4 regions of the Streptomyces callyspongiae genome follow, and region 1 is predicted to be linked to each of the others. Evidence: riboswitches for the same ligand, from Rfam matches in the RefSeq annotation. Region 1 holds a riboswitch; each other region holds the start of a gene.
What was found. A riboswitch is a leader RNA that binds a small molecule or an ion and turns the genes downstream of it on or off. The one in region 1 is predicted to bind cobalamin.
Positions count from the first base shown of each region.

Region 1 (7,191 bases):
GCCTCGACCAGGTGCACGAGCCCCTTGAGCGGTACGTCGGCACTGGAGGTGGTCACGATGCGGCCGGGCACCTCGGGCACCGCGGGGTCGGGTGCGAACAGCTGTGTGTCGGCGCCGATGTGCACGACGTGGATGCGGTCGTCGCTCACTCCCAGGTGGTCGCCGATCTCCCGGCGGGAGGAGCCGGAGACGGTGAGCACCGACGGCAGGCGCCGTGCGACGCGGCGCTGCATGCGGGTGAAGCCGTACCACCGGCGCACCGAGAACCGCCGGCGACGGCTCCCGGCGGCTTCGAGTTCGAGGCGCCGGTCGACGGTGATGGGGTGGTGGACCGTGGTGACCAGGGGCAGGTCGTACCGGTCCAGGCCGAGCAGCCCGTACCCCAGGGTCTGGTTGTCGTGGACGAGGTCGAACTCGTGGCGGCGGGCGGCGAGATGCCGGCGCGCGCGGAGCGAGAAGGTCAGCGGCTCGGGGAAGCCGCCGGTCCACATGGTGCCGACCTCGAGGAGGTCGATCCAGTCGCGGAGCTCTTCGCGGCGCGGGGTGCGGAACGGGTCGGGCTGCCGGTACAGGTCGAGGCTGGGCAGCTCGGTCAGCGTGACGCCTTCGTCCAGTTCCGGGTACGGCTGCGCGCCGATCACTTCGACACTGTGCCCGAGTCGGGCGAGCTCCCGGGAGAGGTGGCGCACGTAGACCCCTTGGCCGCCGCAGAACGGGTTCCCCTTGTAGCTGAGGAGGGCGATCCGCAGGGGCCTGCCGCCGTCGGCGGCGACCGGAGCGGCCGGCAGCGCAACAGCGCTGTTCCTGGCGTCGTGCACGGCCTCTGCGGTCATTCACGACCCCCTTCTTCACTGCACCGTCGCCGGAGCGTATCCGCTCGCGCTAGGCTGGAACAAGTTTCAGGAATACCATCCCGGAGCACCGGCGGACCGGCACCCGACTGAATCTACCGGCGAGTCACTTGGTGTGAGGCGGTGTCGCCGCGTGATGCGCACCACGAGGGCCGGAAGGCGGTAGGCGGAAACCCGCACGAGGACCGGGTTGCGGACGCAGGACGAGACAGTCGCCTCCCGCGGCGGGAGCGACCGGAAGGCCCGCTGAGGGGGAAGGGCAGTTGACGAAGCACACGAAGCCGGGCGCGGCCCCGCACACCGCCCGGCAGACGGAACGACGCCGGCGCATCCTGCAGGCGACGGCACGACTCGCCCGCCGCGGCGGCTACGACGCCGTGCAGATGCGGACCGTCGCCGAGCAGTCCGAGGTCGCCCTGGGCACCCTCTACCGCTACTTCCCCTCCAAGGTGCACCTGCTCGTCGCCACCATGCAGGACCAGCTCGCACAGCTGCACACCACGCTCCACCGGCATCCCCCCGCGGCACCGGACCCCGCTTCGCGCGTCACCGAGACACTCATGCGGGCCTTCCGGCAACTGCAGCGCGAACCCCTGCTCGCCGACGCCATGGTGCGGGCACTCAACTTCGGCGACCGTTCCGTGTGCACCGAGGTCGACGCCGTCTCGCGCCTCACCACGGCGCTCGTCCTCGACGCGATGGGCACGACGGAACGACCGTCGCCGCAGCAGCTGTCGGCGGTCCGGGTCATCGGTCACACCTGGCACTCCGCGCTGGTCGCCTGGCTCTCCGGCCGCTCCTCGATCGAGCAGGTGACCGCGGACATCGAAACGGTGTGCGCCCTCATCGCGCCGCGGTCCCCGTCCCCGGAGACAGGCCACGCGGCGGGGACGGCCCCGGGGCCGTCTGGACAGCCCCGCTAGAGTGGGCGCGGAAGTGAACGCCTTCGGTCCGGGGGAAGCCGGTGCAAATCCGGCGCTGACCCGCAACCGTGAGGGCGTCCGTGCCCGTCGGCCCGCTGCTCCTCCGGAGCACGCGCAGGACGGGCACGGGCCCCGAGCCGGAGCACCCGGCCGCAGGCAAGGCTCCCGGAGCCGCCGACCGTCCCCCGGGACGTACCGGCGTCCCCGGCACCGCCGAGGTATGCGGAGCTGAGCCCGGTGTGCCACCGCACGGTGCGGAACGCGTGCGGCGGGCGGCCGCGCGCGGCTGCGTGGACCGCCCACCGCGTGATCACGCCCGTGTGATCGCTCACCGAAAGGCAACTGTCATGTTCCTGCGCCGCAGCGCAGCGGCCCTCGCCGCCGGCACCGTCCTCTGTGCGGTAGCAGCCCCGGCGGCAACCGCCGTCCCCCGTCCCGCCGTCGCCGCCGACAAGAGCAAGAAGGCCACGGACCCCGGCCTCCACGGCACCGCGGACCCCACCTACGACGGGGTGTGGCGGCAGTCCCTCGCCCTGCTGGCACAGGACACCGCCGGTGTCGCACCGTCCGGCACGGCCGTCGACTGGCTGGACGACCAGCAGTGCGCCGACGGGTCGTTCACCTCGTTCCGCCCCGACACCTCCGAGCCGTGCGGACCGAAGACCCCGGCCGACACGAACGCCACCGCCGCCGCCGTGCAGGCACTCGCCGCTCTCGGCGGGCAGGACGAGCGGGTCGGCAAGGCCGTGGACTGGTTGAAGTCCGTCCAGAACGACGACGGCGGCTGGGGATTCAACCCCGGCAGCCCCTCCGACGCCAACTCCGTCTCCGTGGTCGTCGGCGCCCTCGGTGCCGCGGGAGAGGACCCCGCCGGGGTGACCAGCGGAAAGAACGGCGCCTCGGCGTACGACGCGCTGCTCGACTTCCGCCTGGGCTGCGACGCTGACGAGGCCGACCGGGGCGCGTTCGCCTACCAGCCGGACAAGAAGGGCGGACTGGCACCGAACGCCGACGCCACCGCCGCGGCCGCCCTGGCCGGCCGGGGCGAGGGCTTCGTCGTGGAGCCGGGCGGCGGGAAGAGCGACGGCGGGCCGGCGAAGGCCTCCTGCCAGGACGCCGTCGACGACCCCGCTGCCGCCGCCGACCACGGCACCGCCTACCTGGCCGGAGTCCTGCGGAAGAACGACTGGCACCTCACGTCCGCGCTGCCCGGCTCCGAGGACCAGCCCGACTACGGCAACACCGCCGACGCGGTCATCGCCCTGTCCGCAGGTGGCCGCGACGAGGACGCCCGCTCCGCCCTGGGATGGCTGAAGAAGCACGTCGACGACTGGGACGCGTCCCAGGACTCGCCCGCGGCACTCGGCCAACTCGTCCTGGCCGCCCACTCCGTCGGAGCCGACCCCCGCGACTTCGGCGGCGTCGACCTGGTGCAGCGGCTGAACTCCACCGGCCCGAAGCCGGCGGGGACCACGCAGCAGCAGCCCGCCCCGGGGGCCCAGCAGGCACAGGAGGCCCAGGAGAGCGAGGACTCGGACGGCACCTGGCAGACCCTGTCGGTGGTGGGCGCGTTCCTCGTCGCCGGAGTCGGCATCGGCATCCTGTTCAGCGGCCGCCGGAAGAAGGCCTGATGCGCGGCCGGCTGCCGACCGGCCCGCACCGCAGCACCGCCCCCGGCACGGGACGCGTCCTGGCCGGGGCGGTGCTCGCCGCCGTGCTCGCCGTGCTGTGCGCCGCGCCCGCCCAGGCCACCGGATACCGGTACTGGTCCGTCTGGGAGCGCGACAGCGGCTCCTGGCGGTACGCCACCCAGGGCATCGCGACACTGCGCCCCGTCGACGGCGACGTGCTGGGCCTGCGGTTCTCCGTCAGCGAGGACTCCGGCGACGGGGCGAAGCCGCGCGGCGAGACGGAGTTCGCCGCGATATGCGGCAGCACCGAACCCCGCGGGGGAACCAAGCGGATCGCGCTCAGCATCGACCCCGGCACCGCAGCGGACGCCCCGCAGGGCGAGCGGCCACCGGAACGCCGGACGGCCTGCGCCCGCGTGGACGAGGACGCCACCGCCGGCGAAGCCCTCGCAACCGTCGTCGAACCGCTGCGCTACGACTCCTCGGCGATGCTCTGCGCCCTCGCCGGATACCCCGAGAAGGGCTGCGGCGAGCAGGTCTCGTCGAACAAGAAGCCCGACGGTGCGGCGACGCCGAACACCTCCGGGGGCGACACGGAATCCCCGGACGACGAGGGCTCCGGTGCGGGAGTCGCCGCGGGCATCGCCGCCTTCGTCGCCGTCGCGGGCGCCGCGACGTGGCAGGCCCGCCGCAGGCGGCCCTGAGACCGGCCCGCCGATGTCCGCCCGACAGGAACACCCCCACCCGCACGCGCCGGCCGCACCACGGCCCGCGGTGGTGCCGCGCCACACCCTCACCGCCCTGCGGGCGCCGGAGGCCACCCGGAGCAACGCCCTGCACGCCGGAGCCTGGTGGCTGTGGGCCCTGGGACTCGCCGTCGCCGCGTCGCGCACCACCAACCCCCTGCTCCTGCTGCTGCTCGCCGCCGTCGCGGGATACGTGGTCGCCGTACGCCGCACGGACTCGCCGTGGGCACGCTCCTACAGCGCCTTCCTCAAGCTCGGACTCCTCGTCCTGACGATCCGGCTGGGCTTCGCCTTCGTCCTCGGCACCGGCGTCCCCGGCACCCATGTCCTCGTGGACCTGCCCGAAGTACCGCTGCCGGACTGGGCGCAGGGAGTACGCCTCGGCGGCAGGGTGACGGCAGAAGGAATGCTCTTCGCCCTCTACGAAGGGCTGCGGCTCGCGACACTCCTGGTCTGCCTCGGCGCGGCCAACGCACTCGCCAACCCGGCACGCCTCCTCAAGTCCCTCCCGGGCGCCCTCTACGAAGTCGGCGTTGCCGTCGTGGTCGCCATGACCTTCGCACCCAACCTGGTAGCCGACGTCCTGCGCCTCCGCGCCGCCCGCCGGCTGCGCGGCCGCGAGGACCGGGGCCCCCGCGCCCTGATCGGAATCGGGCTGCCCGTCCTGGAGGACGCCCTGGAACGCTCCGTCGCGCTGGCCGCCACCATGGACACCCGCGGGTACGGCCGGACCGCGCACGTACCGCGCACGGTCCGGCACACCACCACAGCACTCACCCTCGGCGGACTGCTCGGCGTCTGCGCCGGCAGCTACGCACTGCTCTCCGCGACGGGCACCGGATACGGAACGGCCCTGCTGGTCGGCGGAACGCTCGCCGCACTCGCCGGGCTGTGGCTGGGCGGCCGCCGCAGCGTGCGCAGCCACTACCGGCCCGACGCCTGGGGTGTCCGCGCGTGGCTGGTCAGCGCCTCCGGCGCAGCCGTCGGAACGGCACTGACGCTGGCGGCGGGCGCGCTGCCCGCCGCCCTCGCGCCCCCGGTCGTCCCGCCGTCCGTGCCGCCCCTGCCGCTGTGGCCGGCGGCCGCGCTGCTCGCCGGACTGCTGCCCGCCGTCGTGGCGCCCGCACCGCCCGACAGGCGACCGGTACCCCGCAGCAGGCCGGCCACCGCTCCCCGCCCCCACGCGCACCCCGCACCGCACACCCGCAAGGAGCCACCGCAGTGATCCGCTTCGAGCAGGCCGGCGTCACCTACCAGGGCGCGGAGCACCGCACGCTGCACGGCGTGGACCTCACCGTCCCGGAGGGCGAACTCTGCCTCCTGGTGGGCCCCTCGGGCGTGGGCAAGTCGACCCTGCTGGGCACCGTCTCCGGTCTGGTGCCCCACTTCACCGGAGGCACCCTGCACGGCCGGGTCACGGTCGACGGCCGCGACACCCGGACCCACCGGCCCCGCGAACTCGCCGACGTCGTCGGCACGGTCGGGCAGGACCCGCTCGCCCACTTCGTGACCGACACCGTCGAGGACGAACTCGCCTACGGCATGGAGTCCCTGGGACTTCCCCCCGCCGTGATGCGCCGCCGCGTCGAGGAGACTCTCGACCTGCTCGGCATCGCCGCGCTGCGCGACCGCCCGCTCGCGTCCCTCTCCGGCGGCCAGCAGCAGCGGGTCGCCATCGGATCGGTCCTCACCCCCCACCCGAAGGTCCTCGTGCTGGACGAACCGACGTCCGCCCTCGACCCCGGCGCGGCGGAGGAGGTACTGGCCGTACTGCAACGCCTCGTCCACGACCTGGGCACCACGGTGCTCATGGCCGAGCACCGGCTGGAACGCGTGGTGCAGTACGCGGACCAGGTGCTGCTGCTGCCCGCGCCCGGAGCGCCACCCGCGCTGGGCGACCCCGCGACCCTGATGGCACGGGCCCCGGTACGCCCACCCGTCGTCGAACTCGGCCGGCTCGCGGGCTGGTCACCTCTGCCGCTGTCCGTCCGCGACGCACGACGACGGGCCGCTCCGCTGCGGCAACGCCTGGCCGTGTCCGCCGACCCCCGCACGACCACGCCCGCACCACCCGAAAACACCGGACCGGACGGTCACCGGACAGCGCCGGTCGCGGAGCGCGGCGGGACCTCCTCCCGCACGACGCCGACGGCCGGCCCGGCACGACGGATGCTGCGCGCCCTGCTGCCGCCCCGGCGACGCCCCGCCCCCGGCGGGACGGCCCCGGGCACCGCAGACGGCCCGGGCGCTCCGCCGGCCGACGGAGGCACCGCCGTCGCCGCGGCGCACGGCCTCGCCGTCCGCCGCGGCCGCACCGAGGTGCTCCGGCAGCTCGACCTCACGGTCGAAGCGGGCGAGACCGTCGCGCTGATGGGCCGCAACGGCGCCGGGAAATCGACGCTGCTCCGCGCCCTGGTCGGCATGCACGAACCCGCAGCCGGAACACTCCACGTCGGCGGCGCGGCACCCCACCGCACACGGCCGTCCGCGCTGCTGCACCACGTCGGGCTCGTCCCCCAGGACCCGCGGGACCTGCTGTACGCCGACACCGTCGCTGCGGAGTGCGCGGCCGCCGACAAGGACGCCTCCGCCGCCGCCGGCACCTGCCGGGAGGTCGTGGAACGGCTGCTCCCCGGGGTACCCGCGGACGCCCACCCCCGGGACCTCTCCGAAGGGCAGCGCCTGGCCCTCGCCCTGTCGATCGTGCTCACCGCCGCTCCCCCGCTGCTGCTCCTCGACGAACCCACGCGCGGCCTGGACTACGCCGCCAAGACCCGGCTCGTCGCTCTCCTGCGCGGACTGGCGGCGGACGGCCACGCCATCGTGCTGGCCACGCACGACGTGGAACTCGCCGCCGAACTCGCGCACCGCGTGGTGATCCTGGCCGACGGCGACGTGGTCGCGGACGGCCCGTCCTCCGAGGTCGTCACCGCCTCCCCCGCGTACGCCCCGCAGATCGCGAAGATCCTCGCCCCGCAACGCTGGCTCACCCTCGGCCAGGTCCGCGACGCCCTCACCGTCTCCGCGGGGGCGACCGGAT
Region 1 is NZ_JBJZOM010000009.1:158,597-165,787, forward strand. It holds gene ACL06G_RS11130 (glycosyltransferase family 4 protein) at 1-833, opposite strand, end outside; gene ACL06G_RS11135 (TetR family transcriptional regulator) at 1,115-1,774, shown strand; cobalamin riboswitch at 1,769-1,888, shown strand; gene ACL06G_RS11140 (SCO2321 family membrane protein) at 2,122-3,405, shown strand; gene ACL06G_RS11145 (SCO2322 family protein) at 3,405-4,109, shown strand; gene ACL06G_RS11150 (CbiQ family ECF transporter T component) at 4,123-5,376, shown strand; gene ACL06G_RS11155 (ATP-binding cassette domain-containing protein) at 5,373-7,191, shown strand, end outside; gene ACL06G_RS11160 (ECF transporter S component) at 7,190-7,191, shown strand, end outside.

Region 2 (7,191 bases), on a different contig from region 1:
GGGGGCTTCGGGCGCACAGCCGAAGCGGCATCCGGTGACGACCGTCTGCCGGGGGAGGAGCGATGCCACGCCCCGGACGGCGGTGCTCTTCGCGGTCCCTTTTTCGCCCCGCACCAGCACTCCGCCGATGCCGGGGTTCACGGCGTTGAGGACCAGGCCGAGTTGCAGGTCCCGCATCCCCACGATGGCCGAGAAGGGGAAGGGCGTACTCATGTGGTGGTCCCTCCAGGAGATGTGTGGATGGTCGGGGCGGTCCGGGGTGCCGACCGCCGGTCTTGGTGCCGTACCTGCTTCGTGCGGCGCGGTCTCACGGCGCCCCCGGCGGCAGGAACGGCAGCCCGCCGGGTGGGCCGTCCTCGATCAGCCGCAGCAGGGCGGCGGTGTCGGCGTGTTCCTCGACGAGGTCGCCGAGCAGGTCGAGTTGCTCCTCCCGCAGTGCGGCGAAGCAGGTGTCGGGGGCGGGGGTGAAGTCGCGGCCGGCGTCGGCGGCGACGTGGCGGAGGAAGGCGCGGCGGAAGCCGTCGCTCTCCAACGCGCCGTGCCAGTGGGTGCCGCGGACCGGACCGACCCGGCAGCCGTCCAGCGGGACGCCGGCGGAGTCGGTGACGAAGGCGTCGCCGCCGTCGACCTGCGCGACGCCGTGGTGGATCTCGTAGCCCTCGACGGCTTCGCCCAATGCGCGGCCGGACGGCCGGGCCAGGGTCTTCTCCGCGGCGAACCGCACCCGGACCGGGAGCAGACCGAGCCCGTCGACGACTCCTACGCGGGACTCGACGTCGTCCTCGATGCGGGTGCCGAGCAGCTGGTACCCGCCGCAGATGCCCAGCACGGGACGGCCCTCGGCCGCCCGCCGTGCCAGCGCGTCCGCGAGCCCGCGGGCCCGCAGCCACGCCAGGGCCCGCACGGTGCCGCGCGTTCCCGGCACCACCACCAGGTCGGCGTCGGCCAGCTCCTCGGGACGGTCGCTGAAGCGGACCACCACGCCCGGCTCGGCGGCGAGGGCGTCCACGTCCGTGAAGTTCGACATCAGCGGCACCGGCAGCACCGCCACCCGCAGCACGTCGGCTCCGTGCGGCGGCGCCGAGGCCGTCTCCCGCACCGTGCCGCGCAGCGAGACCCGCAGCCCGTCCTCCTCGTCGATACCGAGGCCGTGCCGGTACGGCAGCACCCCCAGCGAGGGCCGTCCCGTCAGCGCGTACAGGCTCCGCAGCCCGGGCTCCAGCAAGGAGACGTCGCCGCGGAACTTGTTCACCAGATAGCCGGACACCAGCGCCTGGTCCTCCTCGGACAGCAGCGCGGTGGTGCCGAAGAACGAGGCGAACACTCCACCGCGGTCGATGTCGCCGACCACCACCACCGGCAGCCGGGCGGACCGGGCCAGGCCCATGTTGACGATGTCGTTGCGCCGCAGATTGATCTCCGCCGGACTGCCGGCGCCCTCGCAGATCACGGCGTCGTGCGTCGCCCGCAGTTCCCGCAGGCAGTCCGTGACCGTCGTCAGCAGCGTCCGCTGCCGGTCCTCGTGGTAGCCGCGAGCGCTGAGTTCGCCGACGGGCCGCCCCATGAGGACGACCTGGCTGCTGCGGTCACCTCCCGGTTTCAGCAGCACCGGGTTCATGTGCGCACTCGGCTCGACTCGCGCCGCGGCGGCCTGCATGGCCTGGGCACGGCCGATCTCCGCCCCCTCGCGGGTCACGTAGGAGTTGAGCGACATGTTCTGCGCCTTGAAGGGCGCCACCGACAGGCCCTTGCGGGTCAGCCACCGGCAGATGCCCGCCGTCACCACGCTCTTCCCCGCGTCCGAGGTGGTGCCCGCCACCAGCAGTCCGCTCACCGCTTCCGCCTCCTCCTGCTCGCGGACACCGCTGCCCGCACACCTGTCGTCGCCACCAGTGTCAGCAACCCGACGCGCCGCGACAGGCCCGAGGCCCGCTCGATGTCGCATGCGGTCGCGCGCGCACCGGAAGCGTTGAGCACCGGACGGTGCTCGACCCTGCCGCCGTAGGCGAGGGTTCCGCCCAGCCGCACACCCAACGCCCCGGCGAACGCCGCCTCGACAGGCCCGGCGTTGGGACTGGGATGCCGGAAGGCGTCCCGGCGCCAGGCCCGCAGCGCCCCGCGCGGGTCCGGCCCCGCCAGGGCGGCCAGACCCGCGGTGAGCCGGGCCCCCGGCCACCCCGCGACGTCGTCCAGCCGCGCGGCGGCCCAGCCGAACCGGCGGTAGCGCGGGGACCGGTGGCCGTGCATGGCGTCGAGCGTGTTCACGGCGCGGAACGCCACCAGTCCGGGAACGCCCGCCGCGGCGCCCCACACCAGCGCGCCGACGACGGCGTCCGAGGTGTTCTCCGCGACGGACTCCAGCACCGCGCGGGCCAGGCCGTCCGCGTCCAGGGCGTCCGAGTCGCGTCCGCACAGGTGCGGCAGCCCGGCGCGTGCGGCCGGGAGGTCCCCTGCCGCGAGTGCCGCGCCGACGGCGCGGGCTTCACGCGTCAGCGAGGTCCCGCCGAGCGCGGCCCAGGCGGCGACGGCGGTGAGGGCGAGGTGCGGCAGGGGCGAACGGGCCCGCCGCGCCGCACGGTCGAGGGCAGCGGCCATGAGGGCCGGGCCTCCCACGCAGAGGGCGGTGCACACCGCTCCGGCGGCACGGCTGTCCTGCCAGAGCAGGCGTTCCGCGCGGGTGGCGGCACGGCCGAAAAGGGCAACGGGGTGGCCGCGCCGGGGATCCCCCAGTGCGCGATCGGCGAGGAAGCCGAGCGTCACCCCGTACGCGTACGCACGTGGGCGGGCCATCAGACGACGTGCGGCGGCGCCTCGCAGGAACGGGGGAGGGGCGGGCACGACAGGCCCGGGGGAGCGGCGCGGAAGCCACGCATGGCGGTGTCCTCACTCAGGGTCCTCGCCCTGGTTCGACGTGACCGGCGACGAGAGTCTCCTGGCTCCCGGATCGGCCTCTCCCCGTGCCTTCCAGCCCGTGCGGGCCGTGGCGTGCGGTGGGGAGCGCTCCCCGGTGACAGTGGCGGGACCGCGCCGGATTCTCACCGGCTTCCTCTCCTGCCGCCGCTTGGCACGGGAAGTCCATCACGCACCCCAACGGGCGTCAACTCGTCCCCGACCTGCGACGGAAGAGTGTGAGCGGCCCCACGCGCGGTCCGTGGGGCCGCTGCCGCACGGGTCAGTTCCCGGCGTCGTTCTTCTCCGGGACGTCGGCGGCACACGTGGCGCGGCCGAAGTCGCCGAAGGCGGTGGCGCGCTGACGGTGCTGCCCGTCGACGGCCACGGTGCACTGGGCCGTGCCGCCGTCCTTCCCGAGGGTGAGGGAGACGCGGGCCGAACCGCTGGCCGGCTGGACGGTGAGTTTCTTGGTCCAGGGCAGTTCGACGGACTGCCGCTGCCGGCGGGGCTTGTCGGGGTCGCCGCCGTTCCAGCTGATGGTGGCGGGGCCGTCGCCGGTCACCCGGTAGGTCACCGCCACGGAGTACGGGGCGTCCGCGGGTTCCTGATCGTCCGACAGTCCGACGGTCAGCGCCGTCCCGGCCGCGGCAGCGGCGACCAGGGCGGCCGCCCCGGCGAGGACCTTCGGCCGGTGGTCGCGCCACAGCACGGCAACCGTTCCGCCCGCAGCGGAGGCCTGCGTTCCGTCCTGTCCGCCGGTCCGTCCGTCCGGGGAGTCCGCTTCCGCGGCGTCGGCCGCCGTGTCCGCCGGGGGTGCGGATTCCGCGGCGCCCGGTACGGAGCGGGTCCCGGTGCTCTCGCCTTCTTCCGCGTTCTGCGAGCCTTCCGTACTGCCCATGGCCGAACTCCCGGTTGCCTGATCCTGATCGCCGATTCCGTGCCGTGCGCCCCGGAGGGCGCGCCGAACCCGGGGTGTATACCGCATCGTTCGAGGGCATGTCATCCGGTCGGCGATGTCGTACATGTCTGATATGGGCAGCTGATGGTCATGGGCGCGGGCCAGCGCCCTTCGGTCCGGAGTCGGCAAGGTGCTCGTCCAGACGGGAGACCGTGGGGTGGAAGCGCCGGGTCGAATACGCCTGGCTCGGTCCGCAGCATCCCGACATCCACCAGAGGATTCCGCAGCCTTCACCAGAGTGCCGTGCGGGGGCAACGCGAGGTCTCGTGTTTCAGGTGATACGGGACGAGTTGCACGGTCAGGTACGGGAGTCGCGCCTCGGTCAGTGACCGTCGCAGGACACAAGGTGGTCTCCGGTGTGGCGGCGGACTCCGGGGCGGGTCTTGGTGCCAGAGGCGGTCGCGGTCGTTCAGTGACCGAGGTGGCCGTTGCGTTTCGCCGCCCAGGGGCAATCGAGGTGCGGCTGCTTCACTCGCCGCACTGTGCGGCCTCGAGACCGTCGCCGTGGCGACTTGGGCGGGCCTGGGGTGCGAATTCGGCCCTGGTCCGCGGGTTCAACGGTTTCAACGACTCTGCTGGCTGAGGGGTCTGCCGCCGCGTCTGGGTCCGCGGTTGTGTGGATGCGTCGTTCCCGGGCGAGAGCTGTGAAAGGGGCTGGGTGTGGACGCGGCAGGCGGTATCGGTGTGGTCGGGACCGGGGCTTGTGTGCCAGAGCGGGTGGTGTCGAATGCTGAAGTGGCCGCGCGGTGCGGGGTGAGCGCGGCGTGGATCGAGGCTCGCACGGGAGTGCGGGAGCGGCACCAGGCGGCTGGGGGAGAAGCGGCCTCGGATCTGGCGGCCGAGGCGGTTCGGCGTGCTGTGAAGGATGCCGGGATCAGCGTTGAGGATGTGGGGCTGCTGGTGCTGGCGACGTCCACGCCGGACGAGTTGGGCCCGTCGACGGCGTGCCGGGTACAGGCGTTGCTCGGGGCGGAGCGGGCGGTGGCGTTCGATGTGGCCGCGGCCTGCACGGGTTGGCTGTTCGGAGCGCGAGTGGCGCACGACTATCTGGCGGCGGACGCGGTGTGGCGGGAGGGGGCCCGGTATGCGGTGGTCGTGGGTGTGGAGGTGTACTCACGGTTCCTCAACCCGTCCGACCGGGCCACGTCGGTGCTGTTCGCGGACGGGGCCGCTGCGACAGTGCTCGGCCCATCTAGTGGTGGTTTCCAGCCGATCTGGCTGGGTTCCGACGGAAATGCGGCCGGAGATGTATTGATTCCGGCCGGGGGGTCACGGCGACCTGCGTCCCAAGACACGCTGGCCGGCCTGGAGCACACGGTGCACATGGACGGGCGCGCGGTGCGGGACTTCATCCTCGACATCTTCGACGTGGCGGCCGGTGAGGCACTGCGGCGTGCGGGGCTGCAGCGGAGCGGAGTGGACCTGGTGGTGACGCATCAGCCGAATCCGGCGCTGCTGCGGAAGGCCGCGGCCGACGCGGGGTTCCGTGACGAGCAGGTCGTGGTCACGGGGGACGAAGTGGGCAACATCGGCGCGGCGTCGCTGCCGTACGCGTTGACGCGGGCGGTCGCGTCGGGCCGGGTGCGGCCGGGGGGCCGACTGCTGCTGGTGGGTTTCGGCGCGGGTGTCACGTGGGGCAGCACGGTCCTCACCTGGGCCCGGGACGAGGAGGTCGTGGCGTGAGTGCCGTTGTGGATCCGGTGGATGTGCTGGAGCGGATAGGTGTATCGGCGCCCTACTACGCGCTGGAGAACGTGACGTCGGCTGGCCCGGGGCTGGTGCGGGCGTCGGTGCCGGTGCAGTGTCCGCCGGGGCGGCAGGTGTCGCCGATCGGGCTGTCGGAGGCGGGGCGGCACTTGGCGATCGCGGGCCTGTGCGCGGCGGCGACGGCTCACCCACTGAGGGGCCGGCACTACTACCTCGCGCGGGAAGTCGTGGGTCGGTCGGTGGTGCCCGATTCTGGCTGTGACGAGGACGCGCGGTGGCTGCGGGCGCGCGCCGGGGCGGAGTTCGGGTCGAAGCGGCGAGCGCGGGCCCACACGGAGCTGCTGCACATGGATGGGACGCCTCTGCTGGAGATGCACGTGGAGTACGACGTGCTGTCGGAGCGGGTCTTCCGGCGCATGTTCGACGTGCCGGAGCAGCGGGTGCCGGAGCAGCGGGGCCGCCGGGGCAATCCGTATACGCGGCTGCCGGAGGTCGAAGGGCTGAAGGCCACCGGTACGAACGCGGTCGGGTCCGTGCGGGTGGGTCCGGAGGCGTGCCGGGGCCATTTCGAGGGGTTCCCGGCAATGCCCGTGGCGATCACGGGCGGCGCGCTGGTGCGGCTGCTGGACGCGATCGTGACGCATGACGACCCGGAGGGGCGGTGGGTGTTCCACACGCTGCGGCTGGCGGCCGACCACCTGCCGCCTGCGGGCGAGCGCATCGAGTTGTCGGCACGGTCGCAGGAGGTGTCCGGGCGCCGCCTGGCGCGGTGCGAGGCAGTGGGCGGCGGACACGTCGCCACCACGATGGAAATCGGTTACACGCTCGCCTGACGCGGGCGGAGAAGGGGTTTGCTGTGGTGTTTCGAGTGGATGGTGCGCGGGCGCTGGTGACCGGGGCGTCACGCGGAATCGGGAAGGCCGTGGCGGTGGCGCTCGCGGATGCGGGTGCGGACGTGGCGGTGTCGGCGCGCACGGGTGAGGCGCTGAACGACACGGTGAAAGCGGTGCGCGCGGCCGGCGGTTCGGCGGTTCCGTGCGTGGCGGACCTCTCGCACGAGGGCGCGGGCGCCGGCCTGGTGGCCGAGGCCGTGGAAGGTCTGGGCGGGCTGGACGTCCTGGTGCACAACGCGGGCGTCATCGCGGTGGACGAACAGGGCACGTCCAGGGTGGTGCCGCTGGAGCACAGCGGGTCGGGTGATTGGCGGCCCGTGGTCGACGTGAACGTGCACGGCACGGTGGAGGTGCTGCGGGCGGCGCATCCGTTTCTGGTGAAGTCGCAGCGGGCGTCGGCGGTGGTGATGTCGTCGGTCGCGGGGGTGATGGGCACGCCGGGCATGGAGTCGTACGCGGCGACGAAGGCCGCACAGATTTCGGTGGTGCGGTCACTGGCAGTGGCGTGGGCGTCGGACGGGGTGCGGGTGAACGCGCTGTGCCCCGGGTGGGTCGCAACGGACATGACGGGGCCGATGCAGGCGGCGGGAGTGTCGGACTGGCTGTTGTCGCACGTGCCGCAGGGCCGCTGGTTGTCGTGCGAGGAGGTGGCGCCGTTGGCGGTGTTCCTCGCGTCGGGGGCGTCGTCGGCGGTGACGGGGCATGCGCTCGTGGCCGATGGGGGCGTGTCGATCGCAGAAG
Region 2 is NZ_JBJZOM010000022.1:30,272-37,462, reverse strand. It holds gene ACL06G_RS19375 (putative cobaltochelatase) at 1-213, opposite strand, end outside; gene ACL06G_RS19370 (cobyric acid synthase) at 308-1,834, opposite strand; gene ACL06G_RS19365 (cobalamin biosynthesis protein) at 1,831-2,790, opposite strand; cobalamin riboswitch at 2,906-3,075, opposite strand; gene ACL06G_RS19360 (hypothetical protein) at 3,173-3,790, opposite strand; gene ACL06G_RS19355 (3-oxoacyl-ACP synthase III family protein) at 4,511-5,533, shown strand; gene ACL06G_RS19350 (hypothetical protein) at 5,530-6,390, shown strand; gene ACL06G_RS19345 (SDR family NAD(P)-dependent oxidoreductase) at 6,414-7,191, shown strand, end outside.
Region 2: another riboswitch for cobalamin. It lies ahead of ACL06G_RS19365 (cobalamin biosynthesis protein); the one in region 1 lies ahead of ACL06G_RS11140 (SCO2321 family membrane protein).

Region 3 (7,191 bases), on a different contig from region 1:
GCTGGGCGGGGCGCAGGAGTACGACCCTCGGGTGGTGGAGGCGCTGGCCCGGGTGGTGGCCGACGGGAACACGGACCCGGTTGCCTCCTCGTTCGGGTAGTGAGCGCGCACCCCGGCGGGCATGGTTGGATGCGAGAGGGGAACCGCTTCCACGGCAGGCCCCGCGACGCACGACGCGCGTACGCAAGCGACAGGCGGGAGTCAGGCGGCACATCGTGAGGATCTTCGGCAAGGAGCGGCACCGGCCCTCCGCCTCGTGGCGGCAGGCGACCGACCGTGCCTTCACGCTCATCGGCGACGGGCGCTACGAGGACGCGGGCGCTCTGCTCACCCGTGCCGCAGATTTGGAGCCGTGGCTCTCCGAGTCCTGGTTCAACCTCGCACTGCTGCACAAGTTCCGGCACGACTGGGAGCAGGCGCGCTCCGCCGGCCTGCGGGCCGTCGCGCTGCTGGACCGCGACGCCGGAGCGCCCGACTGGTGGAACGTCGGCATCGCCGCCACCGCCCTGCAGGACTGGCCGTTGGCGCGCCGGGCCTGGCAGGCGTTCGGTCTGCGGGTGCCGGGCGACGCCCTGGGGGCGGCCGCTGTCGGCGAACCGACGGGCATGCGGCTCGGCAGCGCCGCCGTCCGGCTCTCTCCCGAGGGGGAGGCCGAGGTGGTGTGGGGCCGCCGGGTCGACCCGGCCCGGCTGGAGGTCCAGAGCATCCCGCTTCCCTCGTCGGGGCGCCGGTGGGGTGAGGTTGTGCTGCACGACGGTGTGCCGCACGGCGAGCGCACCACCGAGGCCGGGGCCGCGTACCCCGTCTTCGACGAGATCGAACTGTGGGCGCCCTCGCCGGTCCCCACCTGGGTGGTGCTGCTGGACGCCGCCACCGAGGACGACCGCGACGCTCTGGAACGGCTGGCCGCCGACGCCGGTTTCGCCGCCGAGGACTGGTCGTCCTCCGTGCGTCTGCTGTGCCGCTCCTGCTCCGAGGACAGCATGCCCAGCGACGAGGGGGACGGCAGCGCCCACCTCGACCCGCACGACAGCAGTTCGCCCGGCCACCCCGGCCCGCTGGGCCACATGACGGCGGGAGGGCCCGGGGAGCTGTGGGTGCCGGAGCGCGAATGCGGCATCGCCGCTCCGCCCGGCCTGGTGCGCGGCCTGCTCGACGGCTGGGTCGCCGACAGCCCGCAGACCCGTGACTGGCGGGACCTGGAAGAGGTCTGCTGAACGGGGCGCTGCTCCGGCCCGGCCCCCGCGGTCGGCCGGGACCCGTACCCTGTAGGGCGGATCCGTGCGACGGTCGCGCGGGACGGGCTCGCGCGAGGTCCGGAAGACGTTGAGGAAGGCGTACGGCGCAGATGTCGCAGCAGCAGGAGACCCGGCCGGAGGCGGCCGAGGAGTTCGCGGTCGACACCGAGGACTGTGCGGAGCGTGAGCAGGCGCACTGCGCGCGGGGCACCGTCCGCCCGATCACGGTGGTGGGCAACCCGGTCCTGCACCGGGAGTGCAAGGAGGTCACCGAGTTCGGCGACGAGCTGGCGGCGTTGATCGACGACATGTTCGCCAGCCAGCGCGCGGCGGAGGGCGTCGGGCTCGCCGCCAACCAGATCGGCGTGGACGCGAAGGTCTTCGTCTACGACTGCCCGGACGACGACGGTGTCCGGCACGTGGGCGTCGTGGTCAACCCCGTGCTCGAGGAGCTGCCGGCCGCGGAGCGCCGGCTGGACGACTCCAACGAGGGCTGCCTGTCGGTGCCGACCGCCTACGAGTCCCTCGCCCGCCCGGACGTCGCCGTGGTGCGGGGGCAGGACGCCGACGGCAGGCCGATCCGGGTGCGCGGCACCGGCTACTTCGCCCGCTGTCTCCAGCACGAGACCGACCATCTCAACGGCTACCTGTACATCGACCGGCTCTCCAAGCGGGAGCGCAAGCACGTCCTGAAGCAGATGGCCGAGGGCACGCCGCGCTACGAGACCGTCCCCAACGACTGACACCCGCCGTCCCGGTGCCCACCCGCGGAAGCGGGGCGGCACCGGGACGTGATGCGGTCAGAAGTCGTCGTCGAAGGAGACCGACCCCTCGACGGCGACCTGGTAGGCCGAGGCGCGCCGTTCGAAGAAGTTCGTCAGCTCCTGGACGTTCTGCAGTTCCATGAAGGAGAACGGGTTCCGGGAGCCGTAGCGGACCGGGAACCCCAGGCGGACCAGCCGCTGGTCGGCCACGGCTTCCAGGTACTGCCGCATGGATTCGGTGTTCATGCCGGGCAGACCGTCGCCGCACAGGTCGCGTGCGAACTGCAACTCGGCGGCGACGGCCTCGTCCAGCATGTCGGTGACCTGCTTCTCCAGCGCGTCGTCGAAGAGTTCGGGCTCCTCCTCGCGCACGGTGTCCACCACGTCGAACGCGAACGACATGTGCATCGACTCGTCGCGGAACACCCAGTTGGTGCCGGTCGCCAGCCCGTGCAGCAGGCCGCGCGAGCGGAACCAGTAGACGTAGGCGAAGGCGCCGTAGAAGAACAGCCCCTCGATGCAGGCGGCGAAGCAGATGAGGTTCAGCAGGAAGCGCCGACGGTCCTCCCGCGTCTCCAGGCGTTCGATCCGCTCTGCGCCCTCTCCTTCTTCGAGGGCCGCCATCCAGCGGAAGCAGAACTGCGCCTTCTCCCGGATCGACGGGATGTTCTCCACCGCGGCGAAGGCTTCCGCGCGCTCCTGCGGATCGGGCAGGTAGGTGTCCAGCAGGGTCAGGTAGAACTGGACGTGCACGGCCTCCTCGAAGAGCTGGCGCGAGAGATAGAGCCGCGCCTCGGGCGAGTTGATGTGCTTGTAGAGGCTGAGTACGAGGTTGTTCGCCACGATCGAGTCGCCGGTGGCGAAGAAGGCCACCAGACGGCTGATCATGTGCTGTTCGCCGGGCGAGAGCTTGTCCAGGTCGGCGACGTCGGAGTGGAGGTCGACCTCCTCCACGGTCCAGGTGTTCTTGATGGCGTCCCGGTATCGGTCGTAGAACTCCGGGTAGCGCATGGGGCGCAGGGTCAGTTCGAAGCCGGGATCGAGCAGGTTCTTCGCACGTCCGGTTCCGGCGCCGGTGTCGGGTGAGGTGGTCACTGGCAGGCCTCGCAGGTCTCGGGGTTCTCCAGGGAGCAGGCGACGGCGTCTCCGCCGCTCCGGTCCGGCCCGGCGGTGGGGCCGGCGGCCGTGGCTCCCGCGGCACGCGCGATCCGGGTCGCCGGGCGCGACCGCAGGTAGTAGGTCGTTTTCAGCCCGCGCTTCCACGCGTAGGCGTACATCGAGCTGAGCTTCCCGATGGTGGGAGCGGCCATGAACAGGTTCAGCGACTGGCTCTGGTCCAGGTACGGCGTTCGGCCGGCCGCCATGTCGATCAGCGCGCGCTGGGGGATCTCCCACGCCGTCCGGAACAGGTGCCGCACCTCGTCGGGGAGGCCGTCGAGTTCCTGCACACTGCCGTTCGCTTCGCGGAGCGCCTCCCGGGTGCGTTCGTCCCACCGTCCGAGGCGTTTCAGCTCCTCCACCAGGTAGGTGTTCACCTGGAGGAACTCCCCGCTGAGCGTCTCGCGCTTGAAGAGGTTGGAGACCTGGGGTTCGATGCACTCGTAGACGCCCGCGATGGCGGCGATGGTGGCGGTCGGGGCGACGGCGAGCAGCAGGGAGTTGCGCAGCCCGGTCGCGGCGATCCGCTCCCGGAGCGCCGACCAGCGCTCCGGCCAGGCGGGTTCGGCCTCCGGGTAGTGGTCCGGGTGCAGCACCCCGCGCGCGGTTCGGGTGGCCGACCAGGCGGGCAGCGGGCCTTCGCGTTCGGCCAGTTCGGCGCTGGTCCCGTACGCGGCGAGCATGATGCGTTCCGAGATGCGGGTGGACAGCCGTCGTGCCTCCGGGGAGTCGAACGGCAGCCGCAGCCGGAAGAAGACGTCCTGCAGTCCCATCAGTCCGAGTCCGACAGGCCGCCAGCGTGAGTTGGAGGCCGATGCCTGCGACGTCGGGTAGAAGTTCACGTCGACCACCCGGTCCAGGAAGGTCACGGCGGTGCGCACGGTCGCGTCGAGCCGTTCCCAGTCCAGCTGCCCGTCCTCGCCGAGGTGGGCGGCGACGTTGACCGAACCCAGGTTGCACACGGCGGTCTCGTCGTCGTCGGTCACCTCCAGGATCTCGGTGCAGAGGTTGGAGGAGTGCACCGTGCGGCCGGGGTCCGCGGTCTGGTTGGCGGTGCGGTTGGCGGCGTCCTTGAAGGTCATCCAGCCGTTGCCGGTCTGTGCGAGGGTGCGCATCATGCGGCCGTAGAGCTGCCGGGCGGGCACACTCCTGACGGCCTTGCCCTCGGCTTCGGCGCGGCGGTAGGCGGTGTCGAAGTCCTCGCCCCACAGGTCGACCAGTTCGGGAGTGTCGGCGGGGGAGAACAGCGACCAGTCGGCGTCCGCCTCGACGCGGCGCATGAACTCGTCGGGGATCCAGTGGGCGAGGTTGAGGTTGTGGGTGCGGCGCGCCTCCTCGCCGGTGTTGTCCCGCAGTTCCAGGAATTCCTCCAGGTCGGCGTGCCAGGTCTCCAGGTAGACGCAGGCGGCGCCCTTGCGGCGCCCGCCCTGGTTCACCGCGGCCACGGAGGAGTCGAGGGTGCGGAGGAACGGCACGATGCCGTTGCTGTGCCCGTTGGTGCCGCGGATCAGCGAACCGCGGGCGCGGACCCGGGACCAGGAGAGGCCGATGCCGCCTGCGTGCTTGGAGAGTCGGGCGATCTGGTGGTAGCGCTCGTAGAGGGAGTCGAGTTCGTCCTGGGGGGAGTCCAGCAGGTAGCAGGACGACATCTGCGGGTGGCGGGTGCCGGAGTTGAACAGGGTGGGGGAGGAGGGCAGGTAGGCGAGCGAGGCCATCAGCCGGTAGAAGTCGGCGACTTCGGCGAGTGCCTGCTCGTCGGTGCCGGCGGCGAGTCCGCAGGCGACGCGCAGCAGGAAGTGCTGGGGTGTCTCGATCACCCGGCGCGTCGTCGGGTGCCGCAGCAGGTAGCGGGAGTGCACCGTGCGAAGGCCGAAGTATCCGAAGCGGTCGTCCGCTCCCTCGGCTACGGCCGCGGCCACCAGCGCGTCCAGCCGTTCGCGGTGAGCAGCCACGAACGCGGCGGTCCCGTCGGCGATCAGGCCTTCCCGGTGGCCGACGGCGACCGACTCCGAGAAGCGCGACGCGCCCTGGCCGGCCGCCTCGTCCTGGACCGCCAGCGTCAGCAGCCGGGCGGCGAGCCGGCCATGTGCCGGCTCCTCACCGATGAGCCCGGCCGCCGCCTCGATCGCGAGGGACCGCAGGTCGTCGGGCGTGGAGCCGGGGTGCCGTCCCCGCCGGACCGCATCCACGATCCGGGCGGGACCGGTCCCCGGCAGGTCGGTGGTGAGCTCGGCCAGCAGCCGTTCCAGCACGGCGAGTTCGTCGGCTGCGGACACCTGGTCGACCGGGGCGGGCGCGGTGTCGGCCTCGGCCGCGGGTGCGGTGGTCACGATGTGGTGCTCTCCCTCGCTTCGCGGGGCGCGGGGGAGCACGGCGGCGGAGGCGGCACCCGAGTCCGAGCAGGCGTCACCCGCGTCCACCGGCCCATCCCACGGGGCGCGGACGTGTACGGAACCGTCGGCAGGTGCTCGGACTCGCTGCGTGCCGCTGCCTGCACGCAGGCACGGCGGCACGCCGCACACCGTTGCGGGACAGTCCCGGGTTCGCACCGGGTTCCCCTGCAACGACGGCGAGCACGAGCATACATGTTGTGGCGCCCTCGGAGAGCGACCCCACATCTTGTGTGTCGAGGGGGTCGTCAGTGGAGGGTGTCTGCCGGTGCCGGAGGGCCGTACGCGGGCTCCTGGGGGCTGCCGCGGGTCCCTGCTCAGCCGGAGAGGTCGAGAGTGAAGGCCCACAGTTCCACGGTCGGGAGCGGCCACCAGTCGCGCTCCGGTGCGCGTGTGAAGCCGAGCCGCCGGTAGAGCCGGTGGGCCGCGGTCATCTCCGGCAGGCTCGACAGTACGACGCGCCGCAGGCCCCGGGTCCGCGCCCGGTCCAGGCAGGTTCGGACCAGTGCCTCGCCGACGCCGCGGCGCCGTCCCGGCGGTGCCACCGCCAGCATGCGGAACTCCGCCTCGCCGGGCCCGGCGAGTTCGGCGAACTCCCCGCCGTCCCCCACGAAGGCCACGGCGCCCAGCAGCGAGGTCTGCGCGGGATCGACGGCCACCAGCACCTCCGTGGAGGCGGCCCTGCCCCTCACGTCGCGCAGGGAGTCCAGGTACGGGTCCTCGGCGCCGCCGGTCAGCAGACCGTCGTCCAGGTAGGCCCGGGCCGTCAGGTCACCGATCTCCTCGAATTCCCGCTCCCGGGCGGTTCTGATCGTCACGTCCATCGCCCCAGCATGCAGCACGCCACCGACCTCAAGGGGCCGGTGGCGTGCTGTGCGGTGGGTGCGGGCGCGGTCAGTGCGCTCCAGCGGGGGAGGGCAGTTCCTCCTGGACGCCTTCGTCGCCGGAGTCCGCCCGGTAGTCGGACGGCTGGGTCTCGTCGTGGCCGTCCGGGGCCTTCACCGCGCGCAGCACCAGGGTGAGTACGACCGTCACCAGGGCGTTGATCACGAGCGCCGTGAGGCCGATGTACCCGAGTTCACCGATCGCCGGGATCGTGGTGATGCTGCCGCCGAAGTGGGGCTGCGTCGGAGTGGAGACGTTGTAGGCCGCGACGGTGCCGTACGCCATGCCGGCCAGCCAGCCGCCGAGCAGCGCCCAGCGGTGGAACCAGCGGGTGAACAGGCCGCCCACCAGCGACGGGAAGGTCTGTGCGATCCAGATGCCGCCCAGCAACTGGAAGTTGAGGGCCGCGGTCTTGTCCAGGGTCAGGACGAACAGCAGGGCGCCCACCTTGACCAGCAGCGAGGTGACCTTGGAGACCTTCGTCTCCTGCTCCGGAGTGGCGTTCGGCTTGAGGAAGTCGCGGTAGACGTTGCGGGTGAAGAGGTTGGCCGCCGCGATCGACATGATTGCCGCCGGTACGAGCGCGCCGATGCCGATGGCGGCGAAGGCCACACCCGCGAACCACGAGGGGAACATGTTCTCGAACAGCTGTGGCACCACCAGCTGCGGGTTGTCCAGCGAGATGCCGGCCGCGATGCCCATGAAGCCGAGCAGTGCGAGCAGGCCGAGCATCAGCGAGTACAGGGGCAGGATCGT
Region 3 is NZ_JBJZOM010000006.1:73,666-80,856, reverse strand. It holds gene ACL06G_RS07335 (HD-GYP domain-containing protein) at 1-100, shown strand, start outside; gene ACL06G_RS07330 (tetratricopeptide repeat protein) at 216-1,217, shown strand; gene def (peptide deformylase) at 1,349-1,981, shown strand; gene ACL06G_RS07320 (ribonucleotide-diphosphate reductase subunit beta) at 2,039-3,013, opposite strand; gene ACL06G_RS07315 (ribonucleoside-diphosphate reductase subunit alpha) at 3,094-5,490, opposite strand; cobalamin riboswitch at 5,603-5,746, opposite strand; gene ACL06G_RS07310 (GNAT family N-acetyltransferase) at 5,868-6,374, opposite strand; gene mctP (monocarboxylate uptake permease MctP) at 6,445-7,191, opposite strand, start outside.
Region 3: another riboswitch for cobalamin. It lies ahead of ACL06G_RS07315 (ribonucleoside-diphosphate reductase subunit alpha); the one in region 1 lies ahead of ACL06G_RS11140 (SCO2321 family membrane protein).

Region 4 (7,191 bases), 130 kb from region 1:
CGAACGACCAGGCGAGCATGGTCACCGGCCCGGTGAGCATGCCCTTGACGGGACGGTCGGTGAGGGACTGGGCGTACGCGGTCCAGTCCACGGTCATCGGCTCGGCACGGGAGACGTCCCCGGCGAGGATCGGCGGGCGGACGCAGCGGGTGCCGTAGGACTGCACCCAGCCGTGCCGCGTGGCCAGGAACCCGTCGAGCTGCTCGGCGAAGTACTGCACCATGTCGTTGCGTTCGGGCTCACCGTGCACGAGCACATCGATCCCCGCCTCCTCCTGGAAGGCGATCACGTCGCGGATCTCCGTCCCGACCCGCTCCTCGTAGGCCGCGGCATCGATCCGCCCGGCCCGCAGGTCGGCGCGGGCCGCGCGCAGCTCGTCCGTCTGCGGGAAGGAGCCCACGGTGGTCACGGGCAGCAGCGGAAGGCCGAGCCGGGCGCGTTGGGCCGCGTTCCGGTCCGTGTAGGGCTGTGGGCGGTGGCAGTCCCCGTCCGTCACCGCGGCCGCCCTGGCGCGGACGGCAGCGTCACGGGTCAGTGCGGAGCGGGCCCGGGCGGCGAGGTCGGAGCGGCGGCCGGCGAGGTCGGCGGCGATCGCGTCGGCGCCCTGCGTGAGCCCCTTCGCGAGGGTGACGACCTCGGCGGTCTTCTGCCGGGCGAAGGCCAGCCAGCGCAGAATCTCCGGGTCGATGTCCCGCTCGGCGGCGGTGTCGAGCGGGACGTGCAGCAGAGAGCAGGACGGGGCGACATCGACGCGGTCGGCGAGTCCCAGCAGCGTGCCCAGTGTCGCCAGTGACCTCTCCAGGTCGTCGGCCCACACGTTGCGGCCGTCGACCACACCGGCGACCAGGCGCTTGCCCGGGAGACCCCCGACGGCGGCGAGGGCGTTGAGATTGGCGCCCGCGCTTCGGGTGAAGTCCAGCCCCAGGCCCTCGACCGGGGCTTTCGCCAGCACGGGAAGCGCCTCACCGAGCCGGTCGAAGTAACTGGCGACGAGCAGCTTCGGCCGGTCTGCCAGGGTGCCGAGGTCGCGGTAGGCGCGAGCGGCGGCGTTCAGCTCGGCGGAGGAGCGTTCCTCGACCAGCGCGGGTTCGTCGAGCTGCACCCACTCCGCTCCGGCGGCGCGCAGGTCGGCGAGGACGTCGGCGTAGACCGGCAGCAGCCGGTCGAGCAGCGTCAACGGCTCGAAGCCGGGGGCGACGCCGGACGCGGGCTTGGCCAGCAGCAGGTACGTGACAGGCCCGAGGAGCACGGGGCGTGCGCGGTGACCGAGGGCCCGGGCTTCGCGCAGTGCGGCGACCTGCTGCGTGGAGTCGGCGGCGAACTCGGTGTCCGGGCCGAGCTCCGGGACCAGGTAGTGGTAGTTGGTGTCGAACCACTTGGTCATCTCCAGCGGGGCGACGTCCTGCGTGCCCCGGGCCATCGCGAAGTAGCCGTCCAGCGCGTCGGCCTCCACCGCTTTCCGGTGCCGTTCCGGGACGGCACCGACCATGACGCTGGTGTCCAGCACGTGATCATAGAGGGAGAAGTCGCCGGTCGGCACCTCGTGGATGCCGGCTTCCGCCAGACTGCCCCAGACCTGTGCGCGCAGCCCGGCCGCCGTCCGGGCCAGGGATTCTGCGGTGGTCCGGCCCTTCCAGTACCCTTCGATCGCTTTCTTCAGTTCCCGGTTCGGGCCCTGGCGCGGGTACCCGTACACGACGGCCTGTGGTGCCGCGGCTGCGGACTTCGGTGTCACGGAACTCTCCTTCGCGAGCGTGTCGTCGAGGTCCCGGGACCGGGAGCGTGCGCGAAGGAGCAGCCGACCGGTGGTGCGGCCGTGGTGCCTCAGCCGCTCCGCCCGGTGCGTACGCCGACCCGCCCTCGAGGTCACCGGAACCACCGCGCGCGGTCGCCGCGCGCGGACAGCGGGCAGGTTTTCGGACTCGCGGGCGCTTCGCCCTGTGGAAGGGCGGACTCCTACTGGCCGTCGCTTCCCGGTCCCGTTCGGGGCCAGTGCGTGTGACGGCGGTCGTTCCCGCTCACCGCTGCGGGGCAGTCCCGGATTTCCACCGGGTTCCCTCTTGCGACGCGCCTGCCTGGCAGACAGGGCGAACCAGCTGCACTCTTCAGACTAGTCGCCCCGAGCGGGAGCGGGAGGACGGATTCCACATTCCGGGCCGGCCCGGGAGGCGGCTCCGGCGGAGACGTGGGCAGGAAGCGGGACGCCGGCCGTGCTCGACGGGCGCATGTGCCGGACGTGCTCCGTGCACGATCACGTCTCCGACGGAGGATCCTGGCGGTCCGAACCCTCCGTCGTCCGGGAGGTCCCTTCCCGGGGCCGCGGCTCGTCGAGGTACTGATCGGCCCAGGCGCTGATGATGTGGGCGGCCCGCTGCGCCTGCCCCCGCGCGGTCAACAGATGGTCCGCTCCTTCGAGCGAGATGAAGCTTCGCGGGTGCCGCGCCTCCTGGAAGATCTCCCCGGCATTGGCGATGTCGACCGTGGAGTCGGTGGGCGAATGCGCGATGAGGAGCGGAAGGTTCACCTCGCCGATCCGGTCGCGGAGGTGAGCCCGGCGGACGTCCTCGACGAAGGCGCGCTTGAGAACCAGGGTCCTCCCGCCGACGAACCACTCGTGCGCGCCCTCGCTGAGGACACGGTCCAGGACCGAGTCGTACTGCCGCTCGACATGGCTGGGGTCGACGGGCGCCGCGATCGTGGCCAGCGCGCGGAGACCGGCCGTCTCGCGCGCTGCGGCGATCGCGGCGGCGCCGCCCCACGAATGCCCCACCAGCAGATCCACCGGAGTCCCCCGCTCCGCCATGAAGGCCGCGGCACGGACGGTGTCCTGCACCTTGACGGTGAACGACCCGTCGCCCCAGTCGCCCTCGGAGTCTCCGATCCCGAGATTGTCGAAGCGCAGCATGCCGATCCCCTCGCGGGCCAGCTGCTTGCTGACGCGCGAGGCGGCCGGCGAGTTCTTGCCGAGAGTGAATCCGTGCACGAAGAGGCCCCAGCCCCGGACCTTGCCCTTCGGCAGATCGATCACTCCGGCCAGTTCCGGGCCGACGACGCTCGGGAATCTTACTTTTTCTTTCATGCGCGGTGCTCACCTGGGCAGGAATCGACGTGGACGGGAGACGCCGACGACACTAGCCGGTCCGGCCTCGGGACGACGAGCGGCGGAGCGGGGCCGTTCCGCTCGGGATGTCAGCGCCACCTCCTACGCTCCAGCAGCTATGAGCATGATCGGAGAGTACGTCCGCCTGACACCCACGGAACTCGACCACGCGCTCCGTGATCCACACTGGGCCGAGGAGTTCGTGACCACGCTGCTCGAAGCGGAGTGCGACACCAGGCCCGAGACGGCCCGGGCACGCTGCCACGACATCAACAAAACCTGGCACGCACTCGATTTCCTGCTGCGCCGGCGGGACTTCCCCGTTGAAGGAAGCGCGGGTTGGCGACGTGTTCGCCGTCCGAGGTGGTGAAGAAGTGGGCGACGCCCATGTCGATACCGACGATCGCCCCGGTGGGCGGCAGTTGCTCGGCGGGCACGTTGTCGCAGGCGAGGATGACGTAGCAGCGCCTTCCCTCGCGCTTCACGCTGACCGTCTTGACGCGTCCCTGTACGGGCCGGTGCTGGTGCACGCGGACGTGCCCGACGCCTTGAAGGCGGACGCGGATCTGCCGGTCGTGGGCGGTGGAGTCCCACCGGCAGCCGTCGCCGTCCTTGGGGAAGGTGACGGTGTCGAAGTGCCCGACGCCCTTGAACCTGGGGTAGCCCGGGGTCTGCCCGGCCTCGACCCGGCGGAAGAACGCCTGGAATGCCTTGTCCAGGCGGCGCAGGGTGGCCTGCTGGGAGGAGAACGACCAGCGGCCCTGCCGCTCGGGGTCGAACCTGCGAATGCCCTTGAGCTGCGCGGACTGGTCGCCGTAGCGGACGGTGGTCTTCGAGGTGTGCCGGTAGGCGTCCCGGCGCTCTTGGAGGGCGCCGTTGTAGAGGGAGCAGTGGTCCCGCAGCATCTCGCCCAGCGCGGTCGCCTGGCGGGCCGTGGGCCGGAGGAGGAACTTGTACGCGCGGATCACGAGCCGTCCCCCTTCTGCTTCTTCCACGGGCGTTCCCACTGCGTGTCGATGTACTTCTCGACCGTCGCCGCCGATACCGCGCCGACCGATGCCGCGAAGTACGACGACGACCACAGAGTGGGCATCCGCGACTTCAGGTGTGGGAACTCCTCGCGCAGCACGCGGGAGGTGAAGCCCTTGAACTGGTTCGCGACGTATGAGGCTGAGGACTTCGGGTCGTGCTTCACGAACAGGTGGACGTGGTCGGGCATGACTTCGAGCGCCACGATCTCCCACCCCCGCTCGTCGGCCTTCTGCCGGATCAGTTCGTCCAGGCGTTCCGCGACCCGTCCGTCAAGGACTGGACGGCGGTACTTCGGGCACCACACCACGTGGAGCCCGAGGTCATACACGCCGCCGGAGAATCGGCGAACCTTCCTGGTCACGGCCATGCAGCAACTATACACAAGACGCTGGTCTAATTCGGCAGAGAGGTGGGATCAGGTGAACAGTGCAGATCCGTGCACCCAGTTGAGGTCAGAGCAGGACTCAGAAGCCATTCCCCACCCCGCTAAAGCGGGGCGTCCCCTGGCCAGGTCCTGATGGATCTAGGGCCAACCGGGGAGGGAGGAAACATGACCGTCTCGGCGGAGCGAGGCCGCGTCCATCGTGCGCTTCGCCGTATCGGTTCATTCTTGCGTGAGCTTGTTGGGGAGGCCGCCGCAGAGCTGGTACTGACCGTGCTTGCCTGCATCATCTTGTCGGGGCTGGTCCTGGCCTTCGCCTTGGGGTGGCGGCTCAATCCGCTCGCAACGGGGGGTGCTGCCGGTGCGGTACTGGTCTTCCTCGGCTACGGCGGCTGGGAGCTGCTTCGCCCGACCAAGCCAGTGCGTCGTGGGCGGCTGGCGGTGGTAGCGGGAGCCATGTTCAGCGTGGCAGTCGTAGTTGTCCTCTACGCCTCGAACTGCGGTTGTTCCACATAGCCAAGCCTTGGCCACGCGGTCGGTGGAGCGGCTTTGGGCCGAAGCTGCCATGGGGCGAGAGGTCAGGGGCCCGCAAGCTTGCTGTGACTCGGGCGGCGCCTTGCCGCCATCGACGCCGCGTTCGTTCCCGGCGAGGAGGCGCCGCCCTCCGCTGCCTGACAGCCGCACACACAACGACCGTGGGCCGTGCCTTCCGAGAGAGGAAGGCACGGCCCACGGCCCATATACGGCCCAGGTCAGTGAAACAGCGCTGTGACCTGAACAGTTTCTAAATGTCGAAGTACAGCTCGAACTCGTGCGGGTGCGGGCGGAGCTGCATCGGCGCGATCTCGTTGGTGCGCTTGTAGTCGATCCAGGTCTCGATCAGGTCGCTGGTGAAGACGCCTCCGGCCTGGAGGTACTCGTTGTCCGCCTCGAGGGCGTCGAGCACCGCGGGGAGCGAGGTCGGGACCTGCGGGACGCCCGCGTGCTCCTCCGGGGCGAGCTCGTAGAGGTCCTTGTCGATCGGCTCGGCCGGTTCGATCTTGTTCTTGATGCCGTCGAGACCGGCCATCATCAGGGCGGAGAACGCCAGGTACGGATTGGACGACGGGTCCGGTGCGCGGAACTCGACCCGCTTGGCCTTCGGGTTCGTTCCGGTGATCGGGATGCGCATCGCAGCGGAGCGGTTGCGCTGCGAGTACACCAGGTTCACCGGCGCCTCGAAGCCCGGAACCAGACGGTGGTACGAGTTCACCGTCGGGTTGGTGAAGGCCAGCAGGGACGGCGCGTGCTTGAGGATGCCGCCGATGTAGTAGCGGGCGGTGTCGGAGAGGCCCGCGTAACCCTGCTCGTCGTAGAACAGCGGCTCCCCGCCGGACCACAGCGACTGGTGGACGTGCATGCCCGAGCCGTTGTCGCCGAAGATCGGCTTCGGCATGAAGGTGGCGGTCTTGCCGTTGCGCCAGGCGACGTTCTTCACGATGTACTTGAAGAGCATCAGGTCGTCGGCGGCGGCGAGCAGCGTGTTGAACTTGTAGTTGATCTCCGCCTGGCCCGCCGTGCCGACCTCGTGGTGCTGGCGCTCGACCTTCAGGCCGGCGCGATCCAGTTCGAGGGAGATCTCGGCGCGCAGGTCGGCGAAGTGGTCCACCGGCGGCGCAGGGAAGTAGCCGCCCTTGTAGCGGACCTTGTAGCCGCGGTTCCCACCGTCCTCGATGGCGCCGGTGTTCCAGGCGCCGGCCTCGGAGTCGATGTGGTAGTAACCGGCGTTCGCCTTGGTCTCGAAACGCACGTCGTCGAAGACGTAGAACTCCGCCTCCGGGCCGAAGAAGGCGGTGTCCGCGATACCGGACGACGCGAGGTAGGCCTCGGCCTTCTTCGCCACGTTCCGCGGGTCACGGCTGTACTGCTCGCCGGTGATCGGGTCGTGGATGAAGAAGTTGATGTTGAGGGTCTTGTCGCGGCGGAAGGCGTCGACCCGCGCGGTGGAGAGGTCCGGCACGAGCGCCATGTCCGACTCGTGGATGGCCTGGAACCCGCGGATCGACGAGCCGTCGAACATCAGGTTCTCGTTCGCGTCGAAGGACTCCGCCGGCACCGTGAAGTGCTGCATGATGCCCGGCAGGTCGCAGAACCTCACGTCGACGAACTTGACGTCCTCGTCGGCAATGAACTTGCGTGCCTCGTCGGCGTTCTGGAACATCCCACTCCTCCTAGTCCCCGCCGCGAGGGGACGGGTTGTGCTGCCGTGGGGCACGGCCTTCACCGGGCCACGCCGGTCTCCGACCATAGGGAGCCGCCATTTCTCGGGCATGACCCTATTGTTTCGCCGATGTTAACCAGCGTACGGGCGGAAACCTCGCCAACCGGGCGGGTCGGGTTGTTTTTCCCCCGCGATACCGTGGAGCGGTGGACAACAGGGAAGCAATCGGATCGTGGCTCTCCGGCCCCCGCAGCGCGGCGGAAGGTATGGGGGCCGACTTCGGCTACCGCGGCGAACGGCTGGGACTGCCGGAACAGGGGCCGGGATCGGCGGCATCGTTCGGGCGCCGTTTCGGCGCCCTCTTCATCGACTGGGGCCTGGCGGTCCTGATCGCCTACGGGCTGCTGTCCGGGGGCGACGTGCCGACGGCGAGCAACTGGGCGCTGCTCGTCTTCCTCGTGATGACGCTGCTGACTG
Region 4 is NZ_JBJZOM010000009.1:29,513-36,703, reverse strand. It holds gene metE (5-methyltetrahydropteroyltriglutamate--homocysteine S-methyltransferase) at 1-1,735, opposite strand, end outside; cobalamin riboswitch at 1,891-2,112, opposite strand; gene ACL06G_RS10545 (alpha/beta hydrolase family protein) at 2,252-3,079, opposite strand; gene ACL06G_RS10540 (DUF1877 family protein) at 3,078-3,470, shown strand; partial or broken gene ACL06G_RS10535 (RNA-guided endonuclease InsQ/TnpB family protein) at 3,376-4,068, opposite strand; gene tnpA (IS200/IS605 family transposase) at 4,065-4,499, opposite strand; gene ACL06G_RS10525 (lysine transporter LysE) at 4,683-5,030, shown strand; gene glnA (type I glutamate--ammonia ligase) at 5,299-6,714, opposite strand; gene ACL06G_RS10515 (RDD family protein) at 6,921-7,191, shown strand, end outside.
Region 4: another riboswitch for cobalamin. It lies ahead of metE (5-methyltetrahydropteroyltriglutamate--homocysteine S-methyltransferase); the one in region 1 lies ahead of ACL06G_RS11140 (SCO2321 family membrane protein).